DNA from 4 places in the Robertmurraya sp. GLU-23 genome. Region 4 is predicted to be linked to each of the others. Evidence: riboswitches for the same ligand, from Rfam matches in the RefSeq annotation. Region 4 holds a riboswitch; each other region holds the start of a gene.
The links. A riboswitch is a leader RNA that binds a small molecule or an ion and turns the genes downstream of it on or off. The one in region 4 is predicted to bind cyclic di-GMP.
Positions count from the first base shown of each region.

Region 1: it holds a riboswitch for cyclic di-GMP, as region 4 does, so the genes downstream of both, ACVBAX_RS13725 (hypothetical protein) here and ACVBAX_RS15460 (sensor domain-containing diguanylate cyclase) in region 4, are expected to answer to the same signal.
Region 2: it holds a riboswitch for cyclic di-GMP, as region 4 does, so the genes downstream of both, ACVBAX_RS24375 (anti-repressor SinI family protein) here and ACVBAX_RS15460 (sensor domain-containing diguanylate cyclase) in region 4, are expected to answer to the same signal.
Region 3: it holds a riboswitch for cyclic di-GMP, as region 4 does, so the genes downstream of both, ACVBAX_RS11740 (GGDEF domain-containing protein) here and ACVBAX_RS15460 (sensor domain-containing diguanylate cyclase) in region 4, are expected to answer to the same signal.

Region 1 covers NZ_JBRKCV010000007.1:196,735-204,176, forward strand. Annotated here, with positions in the region: gene ACVBAX_RS13710 (hypothetical protein) at 1-18, opposite strand, end outside; gene ACVBAX_RS13715 (hypothetical protein) at 36-473, opposite strand; gene ACVBAX_RS13720 (hypothetical protein) at 470-1,003, opposite strand; gene ACVBAX_RS13725 (hypothetical protein) at 1,377-1,697, opposite strand; cyclic di-GMP riboswitch class II at 1,920-2,002, opposite strand; gene ACVBAX_RS13730 (CARDB domain-containing protein) at 2,402-4,615, opposite strand; gene ACVBAX_RS13735 (hypothetical protein) at 4,703-5,599, opposite strand; gene ACVBAX_RS13740 (peptidase M23) at 6,332-6,829, opposite strand; gene ACVBAX_RS13745 (hypothetical protein) at 6,841-7,218, opposite strand; gene ACVBAX_RS13750 (hypothetical protein) at 7,281-7,442, opposite strand, start outside.
Region 2 covers NZ_JBRKCV010000027.1:14,423-21,864, forward strand. Annotated here, with positions in the region: gene ACVBAX_RS24340 (YtxH domain-containing protein) at 1-113, opposite strand, end outside; gene ACVBAX_RS24345 (low molecular weight protein-tyrosine-phosphatase) at 115-600, opposite strand; gene ACVBAX_RS24350 (DUF1128 domain-containing protein) at 746-970, shown strand; gene ACVBAX_RS24355 (HD-GYP domain-containing protein) at 1,348-2,328, opposite strand; gene ACVBAX_RS24360 (hypothetical protein) at 2,690-2,878, opposite strand; gene map (type I methionyl aminopeptidase) at 2,926-3,678, opposite strand; gene ACVBAX_RS24370 (helix-turn-helix domain-containing protein) at 4,252-4,581, shown strand; gene ACVBAX_RS24375 (anti-repressor SinI family protein) at 4,712-4,846, opposite strand; cyclic di-GMP riboswitch class I at 4,879-4,973, opposite strand; gene ACVBAX_RS24380 (hypothetical protein) at 5,229-5,435, opposite strand; gene ACVBAX_RS24385 (pseudouridine-5'-phosphate glycosidase) at 5,745-6,659, opposite strand; gene ACVBAX_RS24390 (carbohydrate kinase) at 6,673-7,442, opposite strand, start outside.
Region 3 covers NZ_JBRKCV010000006.1:27,456-34,897, reverse strand. Annotated here, with positions in the region: gene ACVBAX_RS11750 (bifunctional metallophosphatase/5'-nucleotidase) at 1-446, shown strand, start outside; gene ACVBAX_RS11745 (hypothetical protein) at 490-1,059, opposite strand; gene ACVBAX_RS11740 (GGDEF domain-containing protein) at 1,192-2,268, opposite strand; cyclic di-GMP riboswitch class I at 2,330-2,412, opposite strand; gene ACVBAX_RS11735 (M48 family metallopeptidase) at 2,536-3,243, opposite strand; gene ACVBAX_RS11730 (ABC transporter ATP-binding protein) at 3,419-4,321, shown strand; gene ACVBAX_RS11725 (ABC transporter permease) at 4,323-5,060, shown strand; gene ACVBAX_RS11720 (histidine kinase) at 5,067-6,203, shown strand; gene ACVBAX_RS11715 (response regulator) at 6,200-6,802, shown strand; gene ACVBAX_RS11710 (hypothetical protein) at 6,858-7,442, opposite strand, start outside.
Region 4 covers NZ_JBRKCV010000009.1:111,462-118,903, reverse strand. Annotated here, with positions in the region: gene ACVBAX_RS15470 (ABC transporter substrate-binding protein) at 1-99, opposite strand, end outside; gene ACVBAX_RS15465 (LacI family DNA-binding transcriptional regulator) at 364-1,374, opposite strand; cyclic di-GMP riboswitch class I at 2,069-2,155, shown strand; gene ACVBAX_RS15460 (sensor domain-containing diguanylate cyclase) at 2,285-3,244, shown strand; gene ACVBAX_RS15455 (hypothetical protein) at 3,283-3,501, shown strand; gene ACVBAX_RS15450 (Helicase associated domain protein) at 3,591-5,975, opposite strand; gene ACVBAX_RS15445 (hypothetical protein) at 6,483-6,638, opposite strand; gene ACVBAX_RS15440 (hypothetical protein) at 6,674-7,442, opposite strand, start outside.

The sequences.
Region 1 (7,442 bases), on a different contig from region 4:
TTTTTTAGACTCTGCCATGTGTAATCACCTTAACCTTATATTTGATTTTGAACTGAAGAGAGCGAATCAATAAGAGAAGCAACATGAGTAGTTCGGATACCACGTAAATCACTACCATGTTGAGCTTTTAAAATTTGTCGTGCATGAGTAGCATCTACTGCAGAAATAATTTCTTCGTTACGAATCCATTCTTCATGCTTGCGAACCAAATACGACATTTTAAAAGCAGTTCGATTCCGTCTCTCTCCTCTGTACACTTCCTGACTAGGTAAAACTGCTGTCACCTTATCCAACTTAAGGAATAAGGGTGGGTTGTTTTCACCTTGATCGATGTTGAAAAACGCATGATCATTTAACATAAGGTGATAAACATGAATGTCCCCTTCAGCAATAACCTCTCCATTTCGATAAATGCGGTTTTCAGTAACTACAAATTGTGTCTCAATCCCCGTATAAAACTCGATCATCATCATGCAATTTCCTCCTGTAAACACGAAAAAAGATCGAAACCTTCGCTTGGAACTAAGTCCTCTCGAAGAATATCAATCTCATTTAATGAATCCGCCAATTTTAAGTTTTTGTTTTTTCTACTATGAAGTTTAAGAGTTAAAGAGTTGTTAGATACAACAGCACTTATCCCTTTCTTCATATAAAGTCCTCTAGGGTCAATCATTTGATATGACGGCCTTTTCCTTAATTCCTTGAACCAATCAACATCCTTCATAGATGGGTACTCCAGAATACATTCCACACAAGTTACAAGCGGTTCAAGACAACCAATGGTTAGATCAAAAAGGTAAAGTCCACCATGTAACTCTCCATCAAAACTTACTCGATAGGCCTTCATTGTGGTTCGTGGTTGGTTTTCAAAAGGTTCAATTCGAAACTTTGCTCCATCCATGGACCATTCAAAGCCTTTCTTTACCGTTTTAAAATAGATCCCTTTTAGTCTCTTTTCTAAATCAACAGGCTCGATAGGAGCAAAACAAGTAATTTTAAACATGTTCATCATCTCCTAACTGCCTCTTAATACAATCCTTAGAAAAAAAGACTCTCCCACTCTTCTTGTAGAAACCCTCTTCACAAGAATTTTTGCAACTAGATACATAGCCCATAAATCAACGCCCCTTCTTAATGTTTTAAGATAGTTTTTTTAACTTCCCTCTCCATTTAAAACCACGCAAAAAAGCGCCCTTTAAGAATGGACTTTTAATAAACACTACTAATGTTAATAGTGTTTGAGTCTCATCCCTAAAGGACGCTTGTAGTTTAAAATAGAATGCCCGCTAACCAAATGATCGGTTGCCAAAAAATAAAAAAATTAGAAAAAAACTATAATCAAATTTTATCATTTTTTGGTACCTGGATTCAAGACATTATAGTAAATTTGCTACAGTTTCAATAAATTCTGGGTTTACTTCCACTTTAGCTAGATTAGATAATTGTAAAGCTTGTTCTTCTGAAATGTATACTTTGTTTTCACTTTCTTCAAAAGATAACTTCTCTTTTTTAATTTGACTTAAAGGAATTTCTCTAAGAGAAGAAGCAATTATTTCAGGTGTTACATTAGAGATCCCGTTATTGCACGAATGAATCTCTTTTGTTACGTAGATTAGTTCTGTTACTGATTCGTGTTCTCCTTCAAATACCACTCTTTTAATATAATAAAGTACATTTATAATTGATTCATTTGTCATGAGATATCATCCTTTTATTCGTGTGTTAACTATAGTGTACATAATTAGAAAATTGATTATTGTAGATTTTCACAATATATTAGGGTACAAATTTAAAAAAGTATAGAATATTATCTAATCAAGTTAAGGTTACTGCCTTATTCATACAGTAACTTGTAAATTGAAAGTTTGTAATTTCTAAATTCCCTAAGTTTTTCATTATTCATTCTCCTCTTAATTCATACTAAGAGGGTCGGTTACACTAGTTGCTCCACATAATCCAAGTGTCCAAATAAAGATTATATTTCTCAGCTTCCCCAATTCATTGGTTTAGTATCTGATTCAATGTTTACATTATTAATTATCACTTTGTATAATTCAGAATTTCATTATTCCTTACCTATAATATACCAAATACACCAAAAATGGTATATTTTTAGTTCAATTTACCCATGTTTGTATATATCTATATAAATATAAATACCAATTTATATTTTTATCCTTTATCAGACTAAAATGATTATAATACAGAATTTTGATAGTGGAAATATTTTTGGATGGGTAATGCGGAGGAAATTGTTACCAATAAGGAATCATTAAGTGGTTATCTATCAATTATCCAATATGTATATTAATCTATTCTTAAATTTATAAGGTACACTATTATTTTATCATGAAATGTTTAAGAAATATAAAAAAAGCAGATGTATACATCTGCTCCAATCTTAAAATCTTCTGTGTATCCTGAACGTTTTAAAGGAATCTGAAATTATCTCAATGTATACTGTTGTTTTTTTTACAACTCCATTTGAGTATTGAACTTCAAATTCAAAAGCTGCAGGTCCAACCTTTAAGTTCTTGGGATATTCGAGGAAAGTTACATCATACAATTCCCCTTTATAGAGAATATTTGTTTGATAGTTTAATGGCACGGAAGTATTAACAAGTGATTGGTCTGCTCGACTCGCTTTGAGTGTTGCTTTCACGTAGTTTGTCGGATATGGCGAGGTTTCTGCATCCAGCAAGAACTTTTCCCCACTATAAAACTGGTTAGGTTGATTTCCCTCTTTTAAGTGCTGCTGTTTCCAAAGTTCCGTATGGTTAACGTATCCATTAATAATTAAAGGTTTAGAATAGAACCATGTAGAGGTTCCAATTTCATCGTAACCATCATTGACTGTTGTTCGTATATCGTATCTTCCAACCTCTGTGACAAATGAATAACATTGCTCGACTCCACTTGCAACATTTGTTCTTGAAAGAACTGTGGATTCTGTTCCATTATCCTTTTTAATAAAGATCTTCACCGTTAATGGGTTGTTATCTTCATCTTGTGGTCTAGAACAGACTTGTACGGTATCGCCTTCATATACATCAGTTGGAGTATAAGTGAGATCAACGGTTGGCAACGTATTAACTAGAATAGTTCCCTGTTTAGTATTATCAGCATCCGTTTCATTGGTTTCAGCAATCACATTATTGTCATCCACCTTAAACATAAAAGTTCGATTGCCAGATGTCTCAGCTGTAAAGGTATAGGTTAAGGTCTGGTCGCTACCAGAATTATGCGACGGTATATCTAGTTGTGTTTTACGATTTCCTTGTTCATAGAAACCAACTTTATAAGCTCCTACATTTAATTCACCGTTATTGCCTGCTACCATAGAGGCTTTATATTGTCTTCCCTTTACTAAGTGTGTTACTGGAGAATTATTCGTGTCTGTTATTGTTATGGTTTTTGCTGTAAGGTTTGTTGAATAAACTGTTCCCTCGTACTCAACCTCTACATCCCATTGGTCGGAAGTGTAGTACTCATCCCAATGGTCAAACACCTCTTTTGATAAAGTACCCTCATAAGTCGCTGTCCCAGTATAGTCTACTATGTAGTCAGGAAGAGCAAAAGTTCCAGAATAAGCTTGTCTATACTTACTTACTGGAACATTTAAATCGTAGTCAATCCAAACCCCACGTCTGTACTTGTTAAGCTTTCCGCTTTCTGATTTCCAATAATAGGAGCCATTGGAATATTCTAAACGTGATGCTTGTAATGGCCCTAGACTTGCATAAAAATCAGCGTGGACAACTCCTGGTTCATCCCACCCATAGGCAACTAATCTTACATCAGAGGGAGAAAGACTTCTTGGCAACCCATAATATCGGTCAGGAGCCTCTCCTGGCATTGGATCAGTCCAGTTCCCTGCATAATAAGAAGTTGCGTTATTAGACATAAATCCCAAATAATAGTTTGCCGCCTTATCGTACCAATCCGATCTACCCAATGAACGGTACCTAATCCACATTTTTGTATTCTCAATGGAATATAAACCACCGCTTTTTGGAAGTGAGTAGGATACGTTTTGGCCAGTGGCACCATCATAATGAGTTCCATTATATGTAGTAGGAACAGGCGCTTCACTAGCAAATTCTCGATAATTAGAATCAGTCCAATATTGAGTCAGGGAAGCAGTTCTGCCACGTGCCCAATTATCTGTCCATGAAAGTGACACCCTTGGTATATTCCCGCTGTACCCATCCTCATTGATCCCCAGCCAGTAAACTACATCTTCATCGTGCTTTCTACCATATATATTTGAGTAAGTTTTGGTAAAAGTTCGATACTCAGTACGATAAATAGCATCCTGATGATAGTCCTTTTGCTTTGGGCGAAGAATGATTCGTTTTGCAGTAAGTGTTCCTGTAAATCCTCCATCATTATATTGGTAAGTTGATGGATAGTTTCCATAATCGCTGTTAGGATAAGAAACAATTTTAGGATCTTCCCACCTCATATATTTATTGATTGTTCCAGAAGGAACAGAAACCTTTCTTGATTCAGCAGCCTCCACGGATGGAGGTGCGATATAATCAAAAATGGTTGAACACAACAATAAAGAGGCAAGAGTTGATAGTATGACGTTTTTCAATTTTCTTGCTTTCAAAAAATGATCACCTCTTTTTGATAAGTAAAACACTCGAGTCAAAAGACTATGAATGAATATCATAGTCTTTATCTTCCAAAGTTCTAGTTACCAAGTTAAATAGATAACTCCACTTCTTTTCATTCCAGATGTGCTTCCACTTTGCGATGTAATTTCACCCGCTAAAAGTGCATTTACTACAGTTTTCATATCAGAGTAGCTTCCTCCTACACCTGTAGCACCTTTCATAGAAGCATCCATATCTCCTCCACCTAAAGAAGCACTAAATGTGAGAATTCCCGGTAAAGTGCTAGCGATTTGTGACCCTCCTCTAAGAATGAGGACAGAAGAACCGTCACTACCAGTTGTATAACCACCAGGTAACGCATTTTGAACAGCAGTCTCTAATGAGCTTTTAGCTGGTTCAGTTGGCTGGCTAGGCGCTGGTTGGCTTGGAGCTGGCTGACTTGGTGCAGGCTGGCTCGGAGCCGGTTGACTTGGTTGTGCTGGCGCTGGCTGACTTGGAGCCGGTTGACTTGGTTGTGATGGTGCAGGCTGACTAGGCGCTGGTTGACTTGGTTGCGTAGTCGTTGGCTGACTTGGTGCTGGTTGGCTAGTTGTTGTACTAGGTTTTGTCTGAGTAGGTGTTGAGTTACTTGTACTAGGCTTATTAGCTGTAGAAGTAGTTGTATTTGAAGTAGATTTATTTGTAGTCTGAGTTGATTTTGTTGCTGTTTGGTTATTAGAAGCAACAGATTGACTACTTTCTTTCTTATCTTCTTGAGCAACCGCTCCACTTTCTGTAGTAGTATCCTCTTTCTCTCCCTCTTCAACTTTTACCTCTTCCTCGGTTTCTTCTATTGTTTCTTTCTCCTCTTTCTCTGCTTCTTTGTTTTCCTCTACTGTTTTTTCCTTATCTTTCTCCTTATCTACTGCTTCCTCAGTTCCACATCCTGATAAAACCAACATTCCTAACAGTAGAAAACTTAATAACTTTTTCATCATGATCTCCTCCAACGATAATTAGTATGTAGACAACAAAAAAACGGCTCGTTGGAGCGGTAAAAAAGAGCATAGTAAATAACACTATGTCTTATATACCTGGCCCCAAAGAACCGTTACTTTAAACACCCGCTAACCTATAAGGTCGCAAAAAAATAATAGAAAGAAAATTTGATACTACTATAATAACGGGTATTTATGCGCGATACAAGGAGCAACACCTATAAAAGTACAGTTCTTTTAACCTATCATCACTTTAAAATAATTATATCATTAATTAATTCATAATCAATTAAAAACCTAAAAGAACCATAGATTTCTCCATGGTTCTTTTAATTTAATATCTTCTATGAAATTGGAATCCTTCATAGAGTACATCACCTATGATCTGTATTTGTATCTTATCTTGCTTAATAACTCCATTCGAGTATTTAACTTCGAAAATAAAATCTTTTCCCTTGTGTCAAAGATGTATTAGATTCTTGGAAGATTTCCTCATAGAGTTCCCCTCCAAACACAAGTGGACGTAAATAGGATAAAGGCACAGATTTAGTATAGATGGTTTGATTACTTAATAGAGCATTGTTTAACGTGGATTTCACGTATTCAATTGGATAATTAGAAACGTCTGCTTCAAGAATAAAGGTTTCCCCAGAATAAAATTGAGAAGCCGGATGGCCTTGCTCTTATATCATATATTAATTCACAATCAAGTATTCGGTTACCTGTTCTTAATTACTTTATATATTCGTAAACCGCTGCTTGACGGATATAGGTTGTTCCACCTTTAAACCAGCGGGGACTTTCGGTAGTTAGTACTGCTATGACACTTGGTCCATTGACTGTTTCCATTATGTCGTAATCATTATTTATATAGGTATATGGATACGTACGGGTAACTGTATCATCAATAAATTCTAAATGAGAGATATATAGGTCATTTTTAAAGAAGGAATTACTAGTCGGAGTATAAACATAGCCCGCACCTGTATCAAGGTGTAGATTAGATTTTAAACTCTCTGATAAATTATATATAGCTAAATCTTGATTAAAAACGATCCGTCCATTAGCCATATCAATCGGAGAAATAGCTAGAGCAGCATCATGAACAGCTAACTCTAAGGCATTTTTTATTTGTCGAGTAGCAGTTTTATCTGAGTCTAGGTTGATTTGCATTTGAGTAATGAATGCAAACAGCAAAATAAACAGGATCGTTCGTAATGTTGTTGCCATATCAACAACTCCTAATTAATGTATTCACTAAGAATTTTCGTCTCTTTCTTAAAAGTAGATGGAGCTGGGTCAAAGATATCTAAAATAAAAATAAAACCTCTTGGTGCTTCAATGCTTGCTGTTAAATATTGATTTCTTGGTGTTAAAGTTTGGGTTGCACTAATGGTGATCTTATCTGAATCAAAATTATAATTATCCACTAGAGTAGAATTCATTTCGTTAATAATTTCTGGGGTAAATCTACCTTCAATGGATGCTTTTTTTGCTCCTTCCGTAAGGACAACCTCAACAGCCTCTCTGTGTAAACTATCGACGTAAGTAAGAATAGGAGCAAACATGATATTAATTGCGATAAAGAGAGTCATCCACTCTCCTAGAGTCTTAGACATACCCTATCCTCCTTTATTGGGTAAAGAGGGGGATGTTTCTCCTCCCCCTCTTTACTAAATCATTAGTTGTTTGAGTTTACACCAGCACCAGTTGGTAAGTTTTCACTCATATTTGTAATATCTGTTTGATATTCATTTGTTTCAGATCCAATCATGTTGTAACCAATAAAGAATAAGAAGGCAGAAATACTGATTACTGTGATCCCGATTTTTAAGAAAGTAGA
Region 2 (7,442 bases), on a different contig from region 4:
TTTTTACAGCTTTGTACAACAGCCTGTCTGGTGTCACGATCGAGTAAACTGATTGCCCCTCCGGCAAGAGCTCCCCAAAGGACACCTGTCCAAAACTTTTTTGTTCCACTCATCTCATTTTCCCTCCCAGCTTGCATTCTCATTCGTTTGAATTTCTTGTAATAAACGTTCACAGCCGACCTTTAATAGATCAAACACTTCTTGAAAGTTCCCGGTAAAGTACGGGTCTGGAACGTCCACTTTTTCTGCCTCCGGAACATAATCAAGTAATTTTACAATTTTGGCAGTCGACTGAAGAGCTTTCAGCTTATGTATATTTTTTTCATTTTGCGAGTCCATTGCCACAATATAATCAAACTCGTTCAGATCAGCTTCAACGATTTGTCTCGCCACCTGGCCTTCAAAACTAATTTGATGATGACTTAATATATCCTGTGTTCCCTGATGAGGGGGCTTCCCAAGATGCCAATCTCCCGTACCCGCAGAGTCAACCGTTATTTTATGTTCTAATCCTTCCCTTTTCACTAAATCACGAAACATCGCCTCTGCCATTGGTGAACGGCAAATATTCCCGAGGCACACAAATAATACTTTAACCATAATATTTCCCTCCTTTCTACATTTTGTAGGAAAAGGAACGGCTTTTCAACCTTTCAGGAAAGAAGTTGCCGAAATTCATTTGACTTTTGTAGGGGAACATGGAAAGATAATTTTACAAGCTTGCAGAAAAAGGGGAGAACGAACGATGAACTTGTCTGAGAAATCAGTAGAAAACGTGGAATATATGATTGAGAAGATAAAAGAAAAGTTAAAGGTATTAAATTTAGGTGCCATCAAACCATCACACTTTGATGAAAATATGTATGAAGAGCTAAAAGAAATTTATGACCTAGTCATGAAAAGAGATTCATTTAGTCCTAGTGAAACGCAAGCACTAGCGGAGGAATTAGGGAATCTAAGAAAACAATAATGCGCTGATTTTTTTAACGGCCCCATTTGTACTGCATGGCTCAGGTTACTATACTGAGCCATTTTTAATATCCCTTTTTGGTTCCTAGAGATGAGGGAATCAGCATGGTTTGAACATTAAGCGGAGAAATTCCTCTTAGATTAGAAAATAGCACTCAAAATAGCTTAAACAGACGGAAAGATTCCGCCTATTTACTCAAAAAACGTAAAAATGGGTGGTTTTACTCTGCTTAGTCGGAAAACCTCCGCTTATATCCCCTAAACAGAGCTCTACTGTGCAGTCTAACGGAAAAATCTCCACCTATTTTTAAATTTTTTGTCAGATAAATTGTATATCAAATGGAGGGGGAACAACAGCCGTTGTGCCCCGGCTCTATTTTACTGGTCCAACACTTCTGTGATAAGTAATGTGTGATTTTCCCCTAACGAAACTTCTTCATTTGAATCTAAGTATCGTACAAACGGTCTTTGAAGATTTCCTTTAACTTTCGTGACAATCGCTTTTCGCCCATTATTTAAAATGACCTTCGTGCCAGGAATAAAATGTGGTACTTCTTGGACAAATCGTTTAACAAGATCCGTACTAAAAAGCGTTCCACTCTTTGTCATTACATACTCCATCACCTCATGGGGAGGAATTCCTTTTTTCGATAATGCATTCTCGTAAAGATTGGCAATGCTGCAGATTTGGGCAAATTCATGTATTTCTTTTTCACGTAACCCTCTAGGTACTCCACTACCATCAAAGGCTTCGTGGTGCTGATAGGCAACATGTGCAGAAAGCAAACTCACTTCTCTTGTTTTTCGTAAATATTCGAACCCTACCCTCGGATGATCATCCTCTAAAGGAGTTAGAACTTTTCCTATGTCATGAAGCAATGTACCGACTGCTAAATCACGAATTTGCATTTGAGAGATTTGAAATTTTTTCGCGATTTGCAACGCAAGAAGTGTGACATTAACCGAGTGGGCATACTCGCGTAGATCTTCCGCTAATGAAGAGGCCGGAATTAAAAGAATGGCCTTTCTTTTATTTACTTCCTCAACTAGCTTAATCGCGAGCTGTTGAATCGGTCGAATCGGAAGTTCTTCCTTTTTCTCTACAGCTTTATAAACCGCCTGTAATACATCTACTGCATCCACCCATGTCGGAACATCGAGCATCTCCTCCATCGAAATTCCGAATGACTCTGCGTCCTCTATAAATAAATATCGAATATCAAGATCGATTAACTTTTGCAAGTATGTTGGATGGATCGAGCGTCCTGCTGCAAGGAGGACCCTTTTCTGCCGATCAAAAATCGGTTTGGCCAACTGCATGGTGCGTGGCTCATATTCATCAATTCGAATTAATCTCATGGTTACTCCCTCTACAATCATTATTACCCTTAGTATACAAATTGTTCATCAGCATTTCTATTGCCCTTTACTCCTAAGTTTCGCTTCTTCTATAGGATTGATAGGGGAATAGTTTGGGTCGGACCTTCAAATAATATGACGGAGTTATCCATATTTTGAAAGGAGGATGTTAGAATGATACGTAAACTTCTTATGGTTTTACTTGCTGGTTTTCTAGTGACGTCTGTTGTTGCTTGTGACGACGCACCAGGAGAAGATGAGATTGGCGATGGAGAAGTACAAGATGAGGAATAAGGTATTTTTTAAACAAGAAGGGAACAGCACGAGTTACGTGTTGTTCCCTATTTTAGGTCCTGCCTAATTACACACCCATTTTACGGCGTTGATTGCTCACCTTTTTGGTTTGCTGGCTTTTCATTTTCTTCGTGGTTGCAGGACCGTTTGCGCTAGCTTTTCCTCCTGCTTGCTGATTTTTCTTTTTTTCTAGTTGTTGCTTAATGGCTTCTTGTAAGCTTATTTTCTTTTTTTCTGTTTCATGGTTTTCTGTCATGGGTCTTCCTCCATCTTACTTCATATTTTTGTGTTGATATGGATTGATTATTCACCTTGATCTGTAAGAATGATCGGACCATTCTTCGTGATGGCAATGGTGTGCTCAAATTGAGCTGAGTTTTTTCCGTCCACAGTACGAGCGGTCCAACCATTGGAATCCATCTTTGTTTCATAGCTTCCAACATTAACCATCGGTTCGATCGTAAATACCATTCCCTCTTTTATGCGAGGACCTTTTCCTGGTAGTCCAAAGTGTGGAACATCCGGCTTTTCATGAATGGAGGGGCCAATTCCATGGCCAATAAAGTTTCTTACGACCGAGAATCCCTCTCCTTCCACATAGGTTTGAATCGCATGTCCGATATCTCCGATTCGATTTCCTACGACGGCTGCTTCAATTCCTTTGAATAAGCTCTTTTTAGTTACCTCTACAAGGCGGGTTGTTTCTTCAGAAGCTTCTCCAACGATATATGTCCATGCAGAGTCTGCTAAGGCGCTATTCACATTGACAACCATATCTATTGTAACAATGTCCCCTGTATTTAGAGGGTCTTTTCTCGGAAAGCCGTGACATATCTCATCATTAATACTAGCACATGTGGCGTATTCGTAACCTCTATACCCCTTTTGCTGAGCAATTGCACCATGCTGTGCTAAATATTTATCAACAAACTGGTCAATTTCCCAAGTTGTTATTCCTGGTCGGATCATTTTTTTTATTTCTTTATGACAAGCAGCCAGAAGCTCCCCTGCTTTTTTCATGGCCTCTATTTCACGAGGTGATTTTAATACAATCATTTATCTCACTTCCCCAAATCCCAATAATGTATAGTCTATATTGTACTCTCTAACGGTCTATATTAGCAAAGCATTCCTATGTCTAATTTTGTTAGATAACCTCAAACAATAGTCAATCAAACGTTTGATTGAATTCCCTTCCCCCCTTTAAAATCAACAAACACAAAAAAAGAATTTGTCGAACAAAAAAAATAGGTTTCACCCACCCCCATCCCGGGTATAAAAGGGTGTCAGACACCCTCCGTGGACAAAATGGGCATTCTGTCTTTTGGTGGTGTCTGTCACCGTTCGTGGACAGATGGGGTGGTTTTGTGCGTCTGGGGTGGACAGTGGGAATTTTTTAGTTACGCCCACAATTATCACTTTCAATACGAATGGTATTGTGTATAATGCTACATAGAAGGGTTAAAAGTTATTTATCAGCTTTTAATCACTAGAACCGTAATAACTATCCATTTGTGACTAACTAAAGAATTTTTAAGAACGGAACCTACTATTTTCGTTCTGAATATGGAACTAACGAATTTTTTTTGCTATTATGAATTCATACAGAGAGATAGGTGAGTGATCTAGATGATTGGAGATCGTGTTAAGAAACTTCGTCTTGAAAAGAAAATGTCCATGTCTGAGCTAGCTGAACAGGCTGGTGTCGCTAAATCATATTTAAGTTCATTAGAAAGAAATTTACAAACGAATCCGTCTATCCAATTTCTCGAGAAAATTTCAGCTGTCCTTCATGTACCAGTTGACCATCTTATACACGAGCATCCAAATAAAGATGAACTAGACTCTGATTGGATGAAGCTTGTGAAAGAGGCTATGAACTCCGGGGTTTCAAAGGATCAGTTTAAAGAGTTTCTTGAGTTTAATAAATGGAGAAGTAATCAATCAAATAATAACTAAAACAAAAAGACAAAATCCAGGTGATTTTGTCTTTTTTTCCAAAATAAAAAGCATTCCCATACGGTCCGACCCTAACGGAAATACTTTCATTCTATGTATGAAACAACCTGCTATGTAAGCTAGTTTCTTTTTATCCTCTAATTTCATTCTCACCTAAAAATCTTCTAATCTCTTCTTTCTCTAAACCTAACTTTTTTGCTTCAAGAATCAACATCATCCACTCATAGTCTAGTTCTTCTAACGTCACTTCACTCGTTTCCAACATTCCTCAATCTCCCCCTAAAATACAATCGTATTCCAGGCAGTCCAGCCGTCTTAGCAAAAAAACTTCTAACTACCTTAGACCTGCGACTTTGCGTCCCCCCTTTTCAGAAGGTTTGCCTTTTTCTGTGTTTTGCTCTCCCCATGTGATTCACTTATCAATCATTTTACTACTCGTTTTTAGTAAATTGTGTAAAAATTTGTCATACACTTAAAAACTTTCCCAACTTTTTAGTTACACTATTCGACAAGGACCTTCATAAGGAACAATTGAGCCCTAAAGAATTTATACAATTTTTTACATTTGTAAGATCAAGCACAAAAATCATAAGTCTTCATGTCGCCCACTGTCGAAATCATTTTTAAAATTTTCTGACTTTTAATGATTAAGTCTTTATTCCTAGTTTTTGATTCTCATATGCTTTTAATTTTCTTTGGATAGGAATGATATTTACATGTACCCTTTCAAGTGTAACCGCATCAAAAAAAGGTAACTTTGTTAGATTATGACCACATATCGGACAGATCCATTCCCCTGCTTCCGAACTGCTGTATGATGGACGATAACATTTGTCACAGTTTTTCCGGTACATTCCCGCCACCTACTATTCTAATAGTTTTCGTTTCTTATTCTATTATTTTTCGTTCTATATAAAGAATAATTTACTTTTATTTTAGACGGATGTGAGGGTAAACTAAACACTCTAAAATGACCATTTTTTCGTTATAATGAACAATTCCCTTTAGTTTTCAGCTCTTTTCTCCTTCTTTCTTACTTTTATAATTTTTTTAAGAACAAATTGTTCGTTACAGTGTACATTTTCAAAATTGTAAATCTAGTACTATTTTTATGCAAAAAAAAAGGAATCAGTCCTTGTGAGACTGACTCCTCAAAAATATTTTTAAGATAGAGTGTTAAGTTGAACTGCTATTTTTGATCCAACATCAGCATTATTTTTAACCAATGCAATATTTGCTTCTAAGCTTCTTCCTTCTGTAAGTTCTTTTACCTTTGCTAAAAGGAATGGAGTGACATTTTTACCCGCAATCTCATTTTCCTTTGCTTCTGTTAATGCCGTTTCAATCACATTATTGATAAATTCCTCTTCAAGAGCATCTGTTTCCGGGATTGGGTTAGCAATCACCACTCCACCGTTCAATCCTAATTCCCACTTTGTACGAATCATGCTCGCTGCTTCCTTTTCATCTTCCACTTGAACGTTCACTTGGAAAGGACTTGTTCTTGTATAAAAAGCCGGAAGAACATCAGTACCAAAGCCAACCACTGGCACCCCATGAGTCTCTAAATACTCTAATGTTAAACCAATATCAAGAATAGACTTCGCACCTGCGCACACAACAGCCACATTGGTTTGAGCGAGTTCTTGAAGATCTGCTGAAACATCCATCGTTACTTCAGCTTCACGGTGAACTCCACCAATCCCACCGGTTACGAACACTTCAATGCCAGCAAGCTCTGCACAAATCATCGTTGCTGCTACTGTTGTTGCTCCATTTTTCTTTGTCGCTACTAGGTATGGTAAATCTCTACGGCTCGCCTTTTCAATGTCCTTTCGGGTAGCAAGCATTTCTAACTCTTCGTCTGATAAGCCTATTTTTATTTTTCCGTCTAAAATAGCAATTGTAGCTGGTACCGCACCATTTTTACGAATAATATCCTCTACTTCCTTTGCCGTTTGCACATTTTGTGGGTACGGCATTCCGTGAGAAATAATCGTTGACTCTAATGCCACGACTGGTACATTATTTTTTTTCGCTTCTAAAACTTCTTGTGAGTATTCTAAATATTTTTCCATGTTTGTTTTCTCCTTAGTGGAAATTATGTTGAAAAGCTTCTTGTAGCTGTTGATGGTTCAATGTCGGGTTAACCGTTTCCTCTGTTGCTAAAGTTAGCATCGAACATGCCATTCCAATTTTGCAGGCATCTTCTGTTTTTAACTCGCGTAAATAGGCATAGACAATTCCTGCAACCAGCGCATCTCCTGCACCCGTTACATCTACAACATCTACCTTTGGCGGTAACAGTACACCCGCTTCATTTGTCTTTGTAAAATAAATAAGTCCCTTGTCTCCGCGAGAAATGACCACTCTCTCAACGCCTTTTTTCATAATTGCTTCTGCCGCCTTAAAAAAGTCACCTTCTTCTTTAATTTGTCTCTCCGCTAAAGCCTCTGCTTCGTCCTTATTTGCTATTAGCCAGGCCACACCATCAAGATTTTGTGGTAACTTCTTAATTTTCGGAGCTGAAACAGGAGTAATCACGAGTGGAATCGCTTCTTCTCTACAACGATCAATTACTTTTGCGAGTACGTCAGAAGGGAAGTTTGTATCAAGCATCACAAGCTCTGTTGATGCAAGAAAACCCCAGCGTTTTTCAACAAACTCTAAATCAACAGAATCATAAATACCCATATCTGCTAGAGCAACCGCCATTTCCCCATCCACATCTAAAACAGCCGTATACGTTCCTGTTACTTCATTTGGAAGAATTTTCGAAGGCTCTATATCAACGTAAGCCCTAGTATAGTCTAGTAACCATTTCCCTTCATGATCATCACCTACAACACTCATAAGAGAAA
Region 3 (7,442 bases), on a different contig from region 4:
CAAATTATATCTATCCAAATACGTTGACGGTATTAGAGCTATCAGGTCAGGATATTAAGGACGGATTAGAAAAAAGCGCCACTTATTTTATTGTGAACGATCAGGGAGAAATAGCCGTGAATCCCCAATTCATCGACCCTAAGCCACAGCATTATAATTATGATATGTGGGAAGGCATTCAATACACAATTGATGTTGGAAAACCAGTTGGTGAACGAATTGTTTCTCTAATGAAAAATGGTGAAGCTTTGAACCTGAAGCAGATGTATCACGTGGTCATGAATAATTATCGAGCCACCGGCGGAGGAAACTATTCTATGTATAAAGGAAAGAAAGTGATCAGGGAAATTCAAACCGACATGACTGAACTGCTTGCTAATTATTTTTCCAAGAATGGCACAATAAAAGCTACCGTCAATGATAATTGGAAGGTAATCCAAACGTAAAGATGCTAAACGGCAAGTATTCCTTCTTTGCCGCTTAGCTATCTTATAGAAAAACAAAAGATAAGGTGATTACACCAAGTATTATAGCGAGAATAATACCTATTGCCACTCCTATTGCGTTTGATTTTCGCGTATAACCTTTAAATTCCGTACTATTTATGGAGGTGTCAATTTTACGAAAACGAATGATAGAAGCGATATTAATCACTAATAGAATGATAAATAGAACTGTAATTAAAAAGGCGATCTCCCATTCAAAGGGTTGCTCTGGCATACGACGGTTCCAGTAGGATTGCATAAACATAAAGCCACCCAGGATAATATTACAAATGAAATTTGTTTTCCTTTCTTTGTACCATTCACTGCCCATTTTCTCCTTTTCATAAACGGCTACCTTCTCGAAAATGGGGATCACTGACTTGGTTGTGTCCCCTCTTATAAGCCCAACAATTCCTTGAAGTCCCAAAAGTATACCCAAAATGAACGAAAATTGGGAGGCTGAAATGGAAGCGATCTTAACTACAGTGAAAAATAATGTAACACTTGAAAATATAAGAATGTTGGTGACAAGTAACTGCTTTAACCTCATATTACTTATTTCTTTATCGTCCATTTGCGCCCCCCCATTACATAAAAAACTACTCTATTTATTACCTACGATTATAACAAGGAAATGGAGTCAAGTTTCTGCACTTTCCCCCACTAAAAAGGTGACAATGGTTAGCCCTCCATTGTCACCTCTGTTCTATTTTACTACCGTTTTATTTTTCCCTGTTCTCTTTGCTGTATAAAGTGCTGTATCTGCCCCTTTAAATAGATCTTCCTTGTTCATACCAGGCAACAGTTTTTGAACACCAATACTGATTGTTACTTGACACCCTTTGAGCTCTGGAAAACTAGTGTTTGCAATACTTTCCCGGATGTTTTCCACACGTTTAATAAAATCCTCTTCCAATGTACCCATTGTGATAATTCCAAATTCCTCTCCTCCGTACCGGGAAGGAAAGTCATCACCAACACAGAAAAATTTAATTTGCCTTGCAACTTCGATAATGACACTGTCTCCTGCTCTATGACCAAACGTATCATTGATTTGTTTAAAATTATCAATATCGAGAATTGCTACATGAGCGTTTAACTCATCTGGTGATCGTAAACCTACAATCGAATCCAACTGTTCATGAAAAGACCTGTGGTTATATAATTCGGTCACCGGATCTAACCGAGTAAGCCTTTCCATTTGAACGTTTTTAGAGAACAGATCATTTTTTTCTTTTATTGTTTTTACTAGTTCTTTCATTACTTGATCACTATGTTTCATCAGGCTGTTTATAAGTAGTGAAATCCCCAATAAAATTAATATGATAATAATCAAATCTGCATTATCCATATAAGCATGTATCGGTTCATAGAAAAAATAAATGACTAAAAAAGTGAGAATTGATATAAACACAGAAAATCGAATGATACTTTTATTGTAGAAAAACAATGAAACCAGAACAGGAGTAATGAGTAAAACCATCAAAATTACTTTATCGTAAATACTAATAATGATAATGCTAATAAAAAGTGTAATGACAATCATGATCAAGTAGTCCATGTGCTTTCGGAATTTTCTCATATAGATCTCTGCACACAGCATGACAGCGATAAACTTAAATAATGGAAATAAAATCACTTCTAAAAAGAACAACCACTTATCATACGTAGTAAGAAAAAGGTGTATACCAGTCCCTAATAAATACAGTCCAATAATAACCCATAGGGTATTCAGAATATCACGAATAAGTAATCTTTTATCAAACATCTCTTCTCTATTCATTTTTTCTTCCTCCAATTTCACGTAGCACTCTAGCACTTCGTGAAAGCCATCTCTGGCTGTATTCGATAACCTGGCAATCTTAGCTTTCACCTTAGACCCACGGTTTTGCGTCTCTACCTTTCAGTAGATTTGCCTTTTCGTAATTGGAATAATTACTACTTTAGTACTATTATACTCGCAATATTGATGGATAGATATATGAATACAGATTGTAAAAATAACCAATTGGTGACAAAAAGAGCCTTCAAAAAGAAGACTTCCCCCTTACTACACAGTCATTTTCCAACTCGAAAAAGCTAACCAATTTTCTTGTTCCTTATAATCAGGCATTATTTTCCCAACAAGTCTCCAGAAAGAACGATCATGATTTAAATGCAACATATGGCACATCTCGTGCACAACCACATAATCAATTACCCTTTGGGGGGCCATTGCAAGCTTCCAGTTAAATGTTAACTGTTGGTTGGAATCACATGTTCCCCATGTACGGTTGCTGTCGTTAATACGGATCCCCTTTGGCTTTATTTTAAAGTTGATTTGATAAGTCTTGATACTCTTCTCCACTAATGCCTTACATTGCTGATAGTAGAAACGCTTTAATGCCTGTCTGATATTTTCTTCCTCTAACTCTTTTACATAGATATGCAGTTTATTTTCTTCAAACTTCACTTGATTCTGCACTAGATTGGAGTCGTGACAGATTTGAATAGGATAAGTATTTCCTAAATAAAGAAAACTTTCGCCATGGTCGTACACCTTTTCCTGTGGTCCAAGCGCTCTCGCCTTCATTTCCTTAGACTTTTCTTGAATCCATTCCCATTTTTCTTCAATAAATAAAAGCACATAAGCATTGGGTGTTCCTTTAGGAGCCTGTACCTCAATATTTCCATAAACATCTATGGTAATTCCAATAGACTTACGTTTTTTGTAGTTTATATTGTAACTGATGGTTTCACCTTCATAGTTGTGTATCATGTCATCACCTTTATCTTCTCAAATGCTATACCCTTCATTTTATGATGATTCCCTATATGATCTCAAGAGCCTTTGTAAAAATGACATTTGTCATCTGATTTTCATGACATCACTTACTAAAATCACCTTTTCCATGATTATACAATGAGAGTATCAAATCAGGAGGTGTTCAAATATGAACGAGGTCATTCGCTTGACTAATGTATCAAAATCTTTCCAGCAAAAGACAGCTGTTAACCATATCAACTTTTCGATTAATAAGGGAGAAATAGTGGCCATCTTAGGACCGAATGGAGCAGGAAAAACAACTACGATATCCATGATTTTAGGTTTACTTAAACACTCAACAGGTAGCATACAGATCTTTGGACTTCCCCCAAAAAACAAGAACGTACGTGAGAAAATTGGTGTAATGATGCAGGAAGTTAGTATGATGCCTGGCTTAAAGGTTCACGAAATACTCACCCTTATACGAAGCTATTATCCTAATTCTCTTTCACTTGATGAACTTATTGAATTAACCGGTCTTACAAATCAAGATTTAAAAACACTGGCAGACAAGTTATCAGGCGGTCAAAAACGTCGAGTTAGCTTTGCCCTTGCCCTTGCTGGAAATCCCGATCTCATCATTTTTGACGAACCAACAGTAGGTATGGATATCTCATCAAGAAACCGATTTTGGCAGACCATTCATGCCCTAGCCAAACAAGGAAAGACGATTCTTTTCTCTACTCACTATTTGCAGGAGGCGGATGATGCTGCAGAGCGGATTCTTCTTTTTAAAGACGGAACGATTGTCGCTGATGGGACACCGTCGGAAATTAAATCAAAAATAACCAACCAAACCGTTTCATTCATCTTAAATCCTGACCTGTCATATGAAAAATTGTACCAATATCCAGAGATCCAACAAATCACCCGAAACAACGGTCGAGTTTATGTGCATTCGACGAATGCGGATAAAGTATTAGCGATTCTCTTTGAAGAAAAGCTTGGCGCCCATGACATACAAATTGAACGTGGAAGATTGGAAGATGCTTTTGAACAGCTAACAAGTACTAATAAGGAGATTATCTAAAATGAATGTTTTTTTATTACAATGCAAAATGGAAATAAAACGAATCCTGAGAAATAAGTATTTTCTCTTTTGGTCTTTAGTTATGCCGATTATCTTTTATTATATCTTTACCAATGTAGTCAATACGAACCCAGACAATCCTTCCGCATGGGACGCTCATTATTTAATGTCCATGACTGTGTTCAGCGTTATGGGTTCTAGCATTATGACGCTTGGCATCCGAATGGTTCAAGAACGAGCAGAAGGCTGGTCTAAGTATATTCGCATGACTCCATTATCAGAAAGTGTATATTTTGCGGCTCAAATGGTTGGTCAAACCTTCATTCATGTACTCTCCATTACGGTTATTTTTGCCTCAGGTGCCATCATTAATGGCGTATCCCTTACCCCATTGGAATGGATCGCTAGCGGATTATGGATTTTATTCGGTTCTTTACCTTTCCTGGCTATTGGAACATTAATTGGTTTAATGAAAAAAGTAGAAACAGCCGCTGGTATTAGCAATGTGTTATACATGGTTCTTGCGGTTACCGGCGGAATGTGGATGCCCTTGGAGATCATGCCTGAGATGATGCAAACAATAGGAAAATCACTCCCCGCTTTTCATTTTGGGAGTGGTGCATGGGAGATTGTCCAAGGAGGGATGCCTAATTGGACAAATTTTCTGATATTAGTCGCCTATCTTGCTTTGTTCATGTTACTATCGAAGTATATTCGAAGTAAACAAGAAGCGGTGTGATGAAATATGAAAAAGTCGATCGGGATTTTTCCAAAGCAATTTGGCTTTTTCCCCTACATCTTTTTGGTTTATGTTCTTTTTCCCATTAACTATTTACTTGCGGAGACTGGGCCGAAGCAAATCATCGGCTTCGGACTGGTACTCCTTTTTTTAATCACCTACCGACAGCTTTATTTTACTACAGGAAAAAGGGCATTCACTTATTGGCTAGCTGTTCAAATGTCGATTATTTTTATATTTAGTTGTTTTTACGATCTTAATCATATCTTTCTAGGATTCTTCCCAGCTAATTTTATTGGGTATTACCGAGAAAAAATGAAGTTTAAACGAGCTTTTTTTAGTCTAATTGCTGTCCTTTTAGCTCCTTTTGTTTATCACTTTGTAATGGGAAACATACATTTTTCAAAAGACATCCTTTATTTTGTTCCGTTTCTGGTCATTATGTTCATTTCACCGTTTGGCATTCGCTCCATGAATCGAAGAATGGAGCTTGAACAGAAGCTTGCAAAAGCAAATCAGCATATCGAAGAATTAGTGAAGCGAGAAGAGAGGGTACGAATTGCTCGAGATCTTCATGACACGCTTGGGCATACCTTATCTTTATTGACACTAAAAAGTCAGCTGGTCCAGAGACTAGTCGCAGTTGATACCGATCGTGCTCGAAAGGAAGCTAGAGAAATGGAAGTCACTTCACGGACGGCTCTAAAGCAAGTTCGGGAGCTTGTATCCGATATGAGAACCTCCACCATCGCTGAGGAATTACTACAAGTTCAGCAAATATTGAGAGCTGCAGAAATTACGTACGAATATGATGGATCGTCTGACTTTTCTCTCATCCCACCTGTTACACAAAACATTGTGAGCATGTGCATTCGAGAGGCGACAACAAATGTCGTTAAGCACAGCAAGGCCACTCATTGTAATATTTCAATCTCTCAATCTACTGAAAAAATGGACATTATCATTCACGACGATGGGATGGGGGTAGAGAAAAACAAACCATTTGGAAATGGTTTAACGGGCATGGAAGAAAGGCTTGCTCTGATAGATGGCGGGCTCGGGCTTAAAAACCACCATGGAACCATGCTAACCATTACCGTCCCTATTATTAAAAAAGCAGAGCAAAGAGGAGCAATTGTATGATTCGGTTATTTATTGCAGAAGATCAAAAAATGTTACTAAGTGCACTAGGCTCCCTTCTAGATTTAGAAGAAGATATGGAAGTGATCGGCCAAGCAGTCAATGGAGAAGAAGCACTCTCCTCCATCCTCAAACTACAACCCGATGTTTGCTTGATGGATATAGAAATGCCAGCACTTAGTGGATTAGATGTTGCTGAGCAGCTTGCACAGAGAGGTTCTCACAGCAAAGTAATTATCTTAACAACATTCGCTCGCCCTGGCTACTTCGAACGTGCGGTAAAAAGTGGGGTGCATGGCTACTTGTTAAAGGATGGAGAGATTGACGAATTAGCAGATGCCATCCGAAAGTGCATGACAGGAAAACGGATATTCAGCCCAGAGCTTACCTTTGATCTAATCCGTGAGGAAAATCCACTTACAGAGCGGGAACAGCAAATTCTAATATTGGCTTCCTTAGGAAAAACCACTAAAGAGATTACTTCAGAGCTCTACCTTTCCTCTGGAACTGTACGCAACTATATATCAGAGATCATTCAAAAGCTTGAAGCTAAAAATCGCACAGAAGCAGCTAGCATTGCAAAGACAAAAGGTTGGATTTAACAACATACCTGATTGCGTAAAAAAGGATCTTTCGTCGGAAAGATCCTTAACAATCTTATTTCGGGATTTCTAAATCTACTGTATTTAATATCATCACATGCTCCTGGTAAATATCATCTACAACATACGTATTCCCATTCACTGTTCGTTCTGGGAATACTTCTTTTCCGGATTGGTCATAAGGGATCCAACCAAAATAGGCATTTTGCGAAGGAAATAAGTCATTGAAGAATAAGCTAGATTGTCCTCCTCTATCTTCTATTAAAACTGAACTTAAAACAAGAGCCCAATCCTTTGGTAGTTGTAATATTCCGTAAGACTTTTCTCTTAATGAGATTTCCTTTTCCATTTGAATTCTTGGTGAATAATGTTCCACCCCATTGGTCATTCCATAGTTTCTATTCCTAAGCAAGTAAAACTGAATCGCTTGCAGATGATCGTCCGGATGCGCATTCCAAACAATAGCGAATGAAGTAAGGTCATTTCCGTTTACCTTCCATACTTTTGGTTCACCTTTTGTATCGATCGTTAAGACTTGCCATTTATGATTCCTCCAGCCCCAATAGCTTAGTCCATAATCCTCATTAACTGAAATATATGGGACAACCACATGATGTGTGTCAACTAATAAGATATCTTG
Region 4 (7,442 bases):
ATCACTGTTTGCTTCATTACCACTGGAAGCCTTATTGCAACCAGTCACAATCGTTGTCAATGCGGCTGCGACCGCCACCGTTTTTAATAGCTTTTTCAAAATAAACGCCCCCTCAGTCATTTTTTAAACAATAAGTAAAATTACCTATTAAAATGAGTTCATTTTCTTGCTGACGTTTGGGAGCAACTATATAATAGAATTAGCTCCCGTTCATAGGTGGAGTAGATTGTTAGTTTTCGCCCAATGCAATGTGATGGCAGTCACTTTGCACCCTGTTAGCTTTCATGCTGTGCAGGGTGGGCATGAAATCATTGAACAGATATACATGGTCGTAAATTCCGAGAACCACCTCCTAAAAAGTTATTAATTTTTCTTGCAGCTCTCCCGGATCACCAATGTGGTCGGCAGGGTCACCGTTAATGGAAGCTCTCTCCCATTCAGGCGGTCTAGTAAAAGTTTTACTCCTGTTTTCCCCATCTCCTTCGTATGCACTCTGATGGTCGTCAAAGGTGTACTTGCGAATGAGGCAGCTTCAATATCGTCAAAGCCGATAATGGCAACATCTTCAGGAACATTGAGATTGGCTTCTTGTAATGCTCTTAACGCCCCAATCGCCATCGGATCACTGGCAATAAAAAATGCCTCGGGAAAATTCCTCATATTAATCGCTTTTTTCATTAATTCATACCCCTGTGCCATGGTATACTCACCGATAAATACGCTCTCCGGGTCGAACATTTTTTGTTCTTTCATCAAGCGTTCAAAGGTGGTGAGACGTTTATCTTCAGAGTTGAACTTTTGATTTTTACTATGCTCCTTCTCCCTCCCTCCGATATACCCGATTCTCTTGTAGCCAGTTGAAAATAGATGCTTGATTGCTTTCTCTGTGGCCTTTTCAAAATCAATCACAACCGCATCATACAGATCCTCGTTAGGCGAATGGTTAATGTACACCACATTTTCCACTTTACAGATGGCCTTGAGCGCCATCTCTTTTACCCTACCGACGACAATGAGTCCATCGAGCCCGTCAATCATTTGATTGGTCTCCGTTTCATGTAAACGGAACGTAACGGTTCTGATCCCATGACTCGCAAGTTCCATTTCAATCCCTTGGCGGATGGATAAAAAATAGGGATCATTGATCTCCTCGTCCAATGATTGGGTAACGATAATCCCGATATGTTTCGAAGTCTGCTGTTTTTGTTTCAACCGTCTTTCTAAAATCGTTTCATATCCAAGCTCCTTAGCGACCTGGAAAATACGTTCCCTCGTTTCATCCTGAACGGAAATCGTATCATCGTTATTTAACACCCGTGAAACCGTAGATGCTGATACATTCGACTTGTCCGCAATATCCTTGATAGTAGCCATCTCATAACCCTCTTCATGTTCTTGTCAACTCCCGTAAATATTTTACTTTTCATTTACTAAAATATTTACTGGTTATATTCGAATCATAACATCATTTGGAAGGGCTTACAAGTATAAAAACTAACTTTTCTAAAAATTTATATAGTTTATGTGTTATATAAATACTGATATAGTACGATTTTCTTATTAATGATCAATTCTCATCTAGTAAATTATTTAGTATTATTCTTCTTGCGTAGTTCCTCAGGTTAAAAATATCCTTTTTCACTTCAGTAAAAGGATCATTGGTAACTTGTAAGGCCCTGTCAATTACTACTATTAAGATTTTCAAAATCAATCTTGAAAATTTTCTCATATAGACGTTATCTGATAAATATTTAAAAAAATAAAAAAAGCCGAGCCACTAGGCACGACCTCTACTTTCTTGTCTGATTTGTTTTTTTCTTATGCTCCTTAGTATCGATGAAAGTATCAAATATGGAGGAATTGTTAGAAAATGCCAAGAAGTTCCTTCAGGTTGTACTTGAAGGATGATTGTAAGAGATACCAAGAATACAATAGCAAGGGGAATATCCCACTTGTGTCGCACTAGCCAGTTTTTCATATAAACACCTCTTGATTATTTGGTTCAAAGTAACTTTTATTGATATTAAAAATTTAGCTATTATAATAGAAACAGGACTATTTACTCAATAATAAAAAAAGGCAAACTCATTGAAAAATGACGACGCAAAACTATAGGGACTAAGGTCGTATTCGACTAAGTTAGCCAGTTACCGATTAAAGTGATTCAAGGCCTATCGGTAGCGGTAGGTCTTTTATTATCTTAAGTACTCTAGGAACAAAGGACATCCATTTACTTAATAGTATGATTTATATTTTAATATATTCTAAAAGATGAGGGTCTAAAATGAGCATACAGTTTACATCAGGGTTAATTACAGGTATGGCTATAGTTAGTTTGATAATCCCTCTTTTATATAGAAGATGGGAAAATCAAAAAAAGAAGATAATAGAAAATCAGAAAAGTTTTGTTCACATAATTGAAAATACAAGGGATTTTCTATATTATTTTCAGGTTTATCCAAAAAGAGAATTCAAGTACCTTAGTCCTTCAGCTGAACATTTTTTTGGAACAGGTTCGATTGAGCGTGCCTTTAAGAATTCCGACATACCCTTTATCGATATTCATCCCGATGATTTTCATATTCTTGAAAAAAAAGTTAAGGGAGAACTAAATTTTGACGAGAGTATTGTACAGCGATGGCTTGATAAAAATGGGGAATATAGATATTTTGAAGAATATGCTACACCCATTTATAAAAATGGAAAGCTTGTTGCGATACAAGGAGTTTTAAGAAATATCGACGATAAAATCCTGTTAGAAAAGGAGTTGCAGTATCAAATTAGCCACGATTCTTTAACTGGGATATATAATCGGGAGTACTTTGAATATAAATTTGAACAGTTTGATCAAATATTAGATATTTCTATAGCCATTATCATATGTGATTTAGACGAGTTGAAATATATTAATGATCATTTCGGACATAAAGAGGGAGATTTTATCATCATGGAAACAGCGTGGTTACTCAATAGATTCTCCTCAGATGTAGTAACAGTTACTAGACTTGGTGGAGACGAGTTTGCTCTCATACTTGAACATTCTACAGAGGTCACCGCGAAAGAACTAGTCGATGAAATAAAAAAGGAGTTTAAAAAGTATAATGAAACCTCTAAGAGGGAAATCAAATTATCGATCGGCTTTTCTTTCGAAGATCATTCTTTGGGCAATATGACCAGCTTATTCTCTAAAGCTGACAAAAATATGTATCATGCTAAAAAGAGAAATAAAAATAGAATTAATTAATTAGAAATGTAAAATACAAATGAAAAGAACGGGATGGGATGGATATTATTTTAGGGATGGGTCAACTTATTGGTACTGTTCAACCTGAACAGAAAGATAGCCAGATTGGTGATGTGCTAGTGGAATTGCGTGTGTTTGATAAGTCGTATGAGTTTGAAAACAATGAAACAACGGTTACTAAGAGTGACATTCGATATAATTTGAAATATAGCCAGGCATCAGGGGTTATATTTACTGTTTCAAAAGTAACTGAATAGAGATAAACAATCCCCTACAGTCTTGTAGGGGATTAATTTTTATATACGAGTCCTACTAATGGTTTATAGTAGAACTTACTAGTTTAATATCAGCTTTCTTTTCTGCTAATTGCTGCAAATCCTTTTGGTGCTTCCCAGGTCATCCCAATACTCTCTAGCCTTTTGACTTGGCTTGCTGATAATCTACCTCTTTGGCCTTTATATGCTCTACGTTGGTCTGAAATCCAACTACCAAGTTTTTCACCAAGATATGATTCTCTTTGTGGAATAAGCAAATCACCATATTCCTCATAATACCTGCTAGCTAACAAAATCATTTCTTCCCATTTAGCTTCAAAAGAATTCCATATCATACCGATTGATTCTAATTTTTGTTTTCTATCTAAGTCTAGACTGCCTCTATGACCTGCATATAGCCTCCTTTGTTCCGAAATCCATCCCCCAAGTTTCAGTCCATTTATCTCATATTTAATAGGGATATTTAGATGTCCATGTTTCCAATAAAACTGCTTCGCTTGTTCGAAACATTGATTCCATTGGCTCTCTATGGTATTCCAGACCATTCCTATTTCCTCTAACATTTTAATTTGTTTTTCTGTTAAACCTCCACCGTCAACCAAACTATTTTTTCCTGCTCTTTGGTGAAGGATCCACGTGCCCAAACATTTCCCATTAGGAGCAACATATTTATAAGGTACCAATAAATCTCCATACTTCTGAAAATACATGTAAGCAAGCTTGTACCATTCATTCCAATTCTTTTCTATTTCAAATTTATATTGCTTTAATATCGCATCGCAATCCTTAGAGAGATTAATGCTGGGCTTGATAGGTACGTTAAATTCTTTTGAAATATATATAAGAACATCACTGATTGTATTTTCAAGCTCTACCATATCTTGAGGTTTAATCAAAAACTCTTTTGCATAATAGTTTAGGGGTGGTAAAGATGATTCCCTAATACGAATCAAATTTACATTTTCTTTTTCACAAGCCTTATTTTTTTCTAGATCTTTTTCCACTTTGTTTTTATGCCAAAAACCATCGTATTCAATGGCCAACCGAAGTTCTGGAATAAATATATCTAACTCGAAACCAAATTCCATACATCTATTAACAGCTAGTTTAAAGATTTGTTTGATATAAAAGAATAATGCCTGTTCACTATAGGATGTTTGAGAAACAACTTTAGACGCATCCCACACCATTCCGATATTCTCTAATTTTTTTATTTTTTCACTCGAGAGGGTATTATTATTTTTTTTATAGGATTTTCGTTGATTACCAATCCAATAGCCTAGCTTCGCGCCATCCTTCTCATATTGCATGGGAATTAGTAAATTCCCATAGTATTGATAAAAATCCTCTGCGAGCTTGTACATCTCCATCCAGAAGGCTTCGTGATGTTCCCAAACCATTCCGATTGAGTCTAATTTGGCTTTTCGCTCTTCCGTTAGATTCCCATTTGTGTTTCCTTTAAGCGCCTGCCGTTGAGTTAGTATCCACGCACCTAATTTTTTGCCTTCCGCTTGGTATTCTCCGTTAATATTCAAGTGCCTGTGTTCCTCGTAGAAAGACCTGGCAAGAAGGTACATCTCTTCCCACTGATTGTTATTTGGATCCCAATCCATACCAATTGCCTCAAGTTTTTCTATTTGTTGTTGAGTTATTTTCGAATGATTCTTCCCTCTATATGCAGTTCGTTGAGCTCCAATCCACACACCTAACTTTTTTCCATTAATTTCATATGATCTGGGAACTTGCAGGTGTTGATGGATCTCAAAATATTGCTTTGCAAGAACATACCACTCTTCCCACATTGCCTCATTAACATCCCAAATCATGCCTATTGCATCAAGTTTTTTTATTTGACTTAATGTGATTCTCCCATCCCCAGAGCCCTTATATGAAGAACGCTGATTTTTTAACCAACTACCTATTTTCTTACCTTCAATTTGGTAGTTTCTTGGTATGATTAGATGACCATGTTTTTGATAAAAAAACAAAGCGAGTAAATACCATTCCTCCCACTGGGCGTCGTGAATATTCCAAACCATCCCTAGTGCTTCTAATTTACGGATTTGTTCTGCACATATTTTGTATTCTGGGTGGCCCACATAGGCTTTACGTTGAGTCTGTATCCAATAGCCTAATTTAGTGTTACCTATTTTATATCTGCCAGGCACAAGTAGATCACCATTGTCTTTGTAATAGTTCTTGGCCAATACATACATCTCTTCCCACTTTGCTGATTTGACATCCCAAACCATTCCAATGGCTTCTAATTTTTTGATTCGGTCAGGGTGAATTTGATAATCTGCTTTTCCTTTATATGCTCTCCTTTGATTGCTTATCCATTGCCCTAAGCGTCTTCCGTCTATACTAAAAGATATAGGAACTAGTAAATTTCCATTATCAAGATAATACTCTGATGCTAGCCGATACCACTCATCCCATGATAGTTGTTGAACCATAAAATTGCCTCTCTCAATCTTGATTTTCGTCTCAATCATCCTTATATCTTACATCCTTCCATAATTCTTAACAAAGTAAAATTATTGGAAGAAGCAACCACTTAAGAAAGTCCAACATACATATGAAGACTTCAAAGAGATTACAGAGAAGAAACAGGTGCAAAAAGTAAAAAGCATTATAAATGACGCTTCGTGGGAACAAGAAAAAGTGGAAATGACTCGGCCCCCTGATTACCGATTTGTGTTCGAGTATATTGATTCTTGGATAGAAGCCAAGCCTTTATTATACGAAGTGTGAATTAGTCCTAACAAAAAGCAAGTTGAGTTGGTAAAGGGAGATTTTGCATATGTACTGTTGAGTGAAAGAGAGTCAACTATCTTATTAGAGTTAACTGGTGATGTTAAATAAAGATTTAGTCTTCCCTATTCCAGGGAAAGTGAATTTAGCATTGAGGGCTACGTAAAAGATATAAATAAAAAAGAGCAAATATCATTTGCTCTTAAGTCTTAAATACCATATCTCTTATTCATTTGTCCTGAAGAACGAAACGTAATGATTTCCACGTCCTTCGAGTCGTCTTTTTTATTTTGAAAACTCAACTGGACTGTTCTTTTTTTCCGCGCTTTTTTGGGAGTTGTTTTAAAATTAATTACCTTAAACATAAGAACCACCCCTTTACTTATAACTAAGTGTATCGTTAATTTTCTAATAATGTCAAGAACTCTTCAACCTTCACTTTTAAAATCTCTTGAATAGGACCCTTTCTTGATAAGTCTTTAATTTCCTTCTCAAAGGTCACTAACAAAATGTGTGGTTGTTCGTTTACCGTATATAGATTATTGAAATAATACCTTCCATACTTTTCACGGTCTCCAAATCTTTTTTGGAAAATATAAAAGTTTATAGGGTTTGTTTCTTCGATATAGAGGATAGCTTCAATGATCCCTATACGTTTGTTCAATCGGAACAGTTGGCTTTCTAATCTCGAGTTGATGGTCGAATAGATTTGTTCACCTTGGTCACCGAGGATTCTGGCAGCTACCTTCATTAAAGCATATTCGTAAATATGTTGGTCTCCAAGGTTATCTATAGGAACCGAGTTTAGATGTTGTTTACAAGATTCAATAAACGCTTTTAACGTGTGATTAGTTTTGGCAAATTTGAATTTCTTGTAAATGGTAGCATTGGTTTTCATACTTATCGTTTCCCAGCTACTGACATCGTCTATGAATTCAGCCACTCTGCCAATGCGAATGTCTTTATTAGAGATCGAGTATTCATAAAGCTGAATACCGTTAATATATTTTTCTTTATTAACGAACGCCTTCATCTTCTCTTCTAGGAAGTGAATTTTTTGCTCTTTGGTGTCTGTAACAATACGAACTTGAGGCTTTGTGATCCTTTCGTCGGTAAGGTTACCAATTCTTCGATTTAATTCCTTGTTATCCCCTTCTAACTCCTTGATT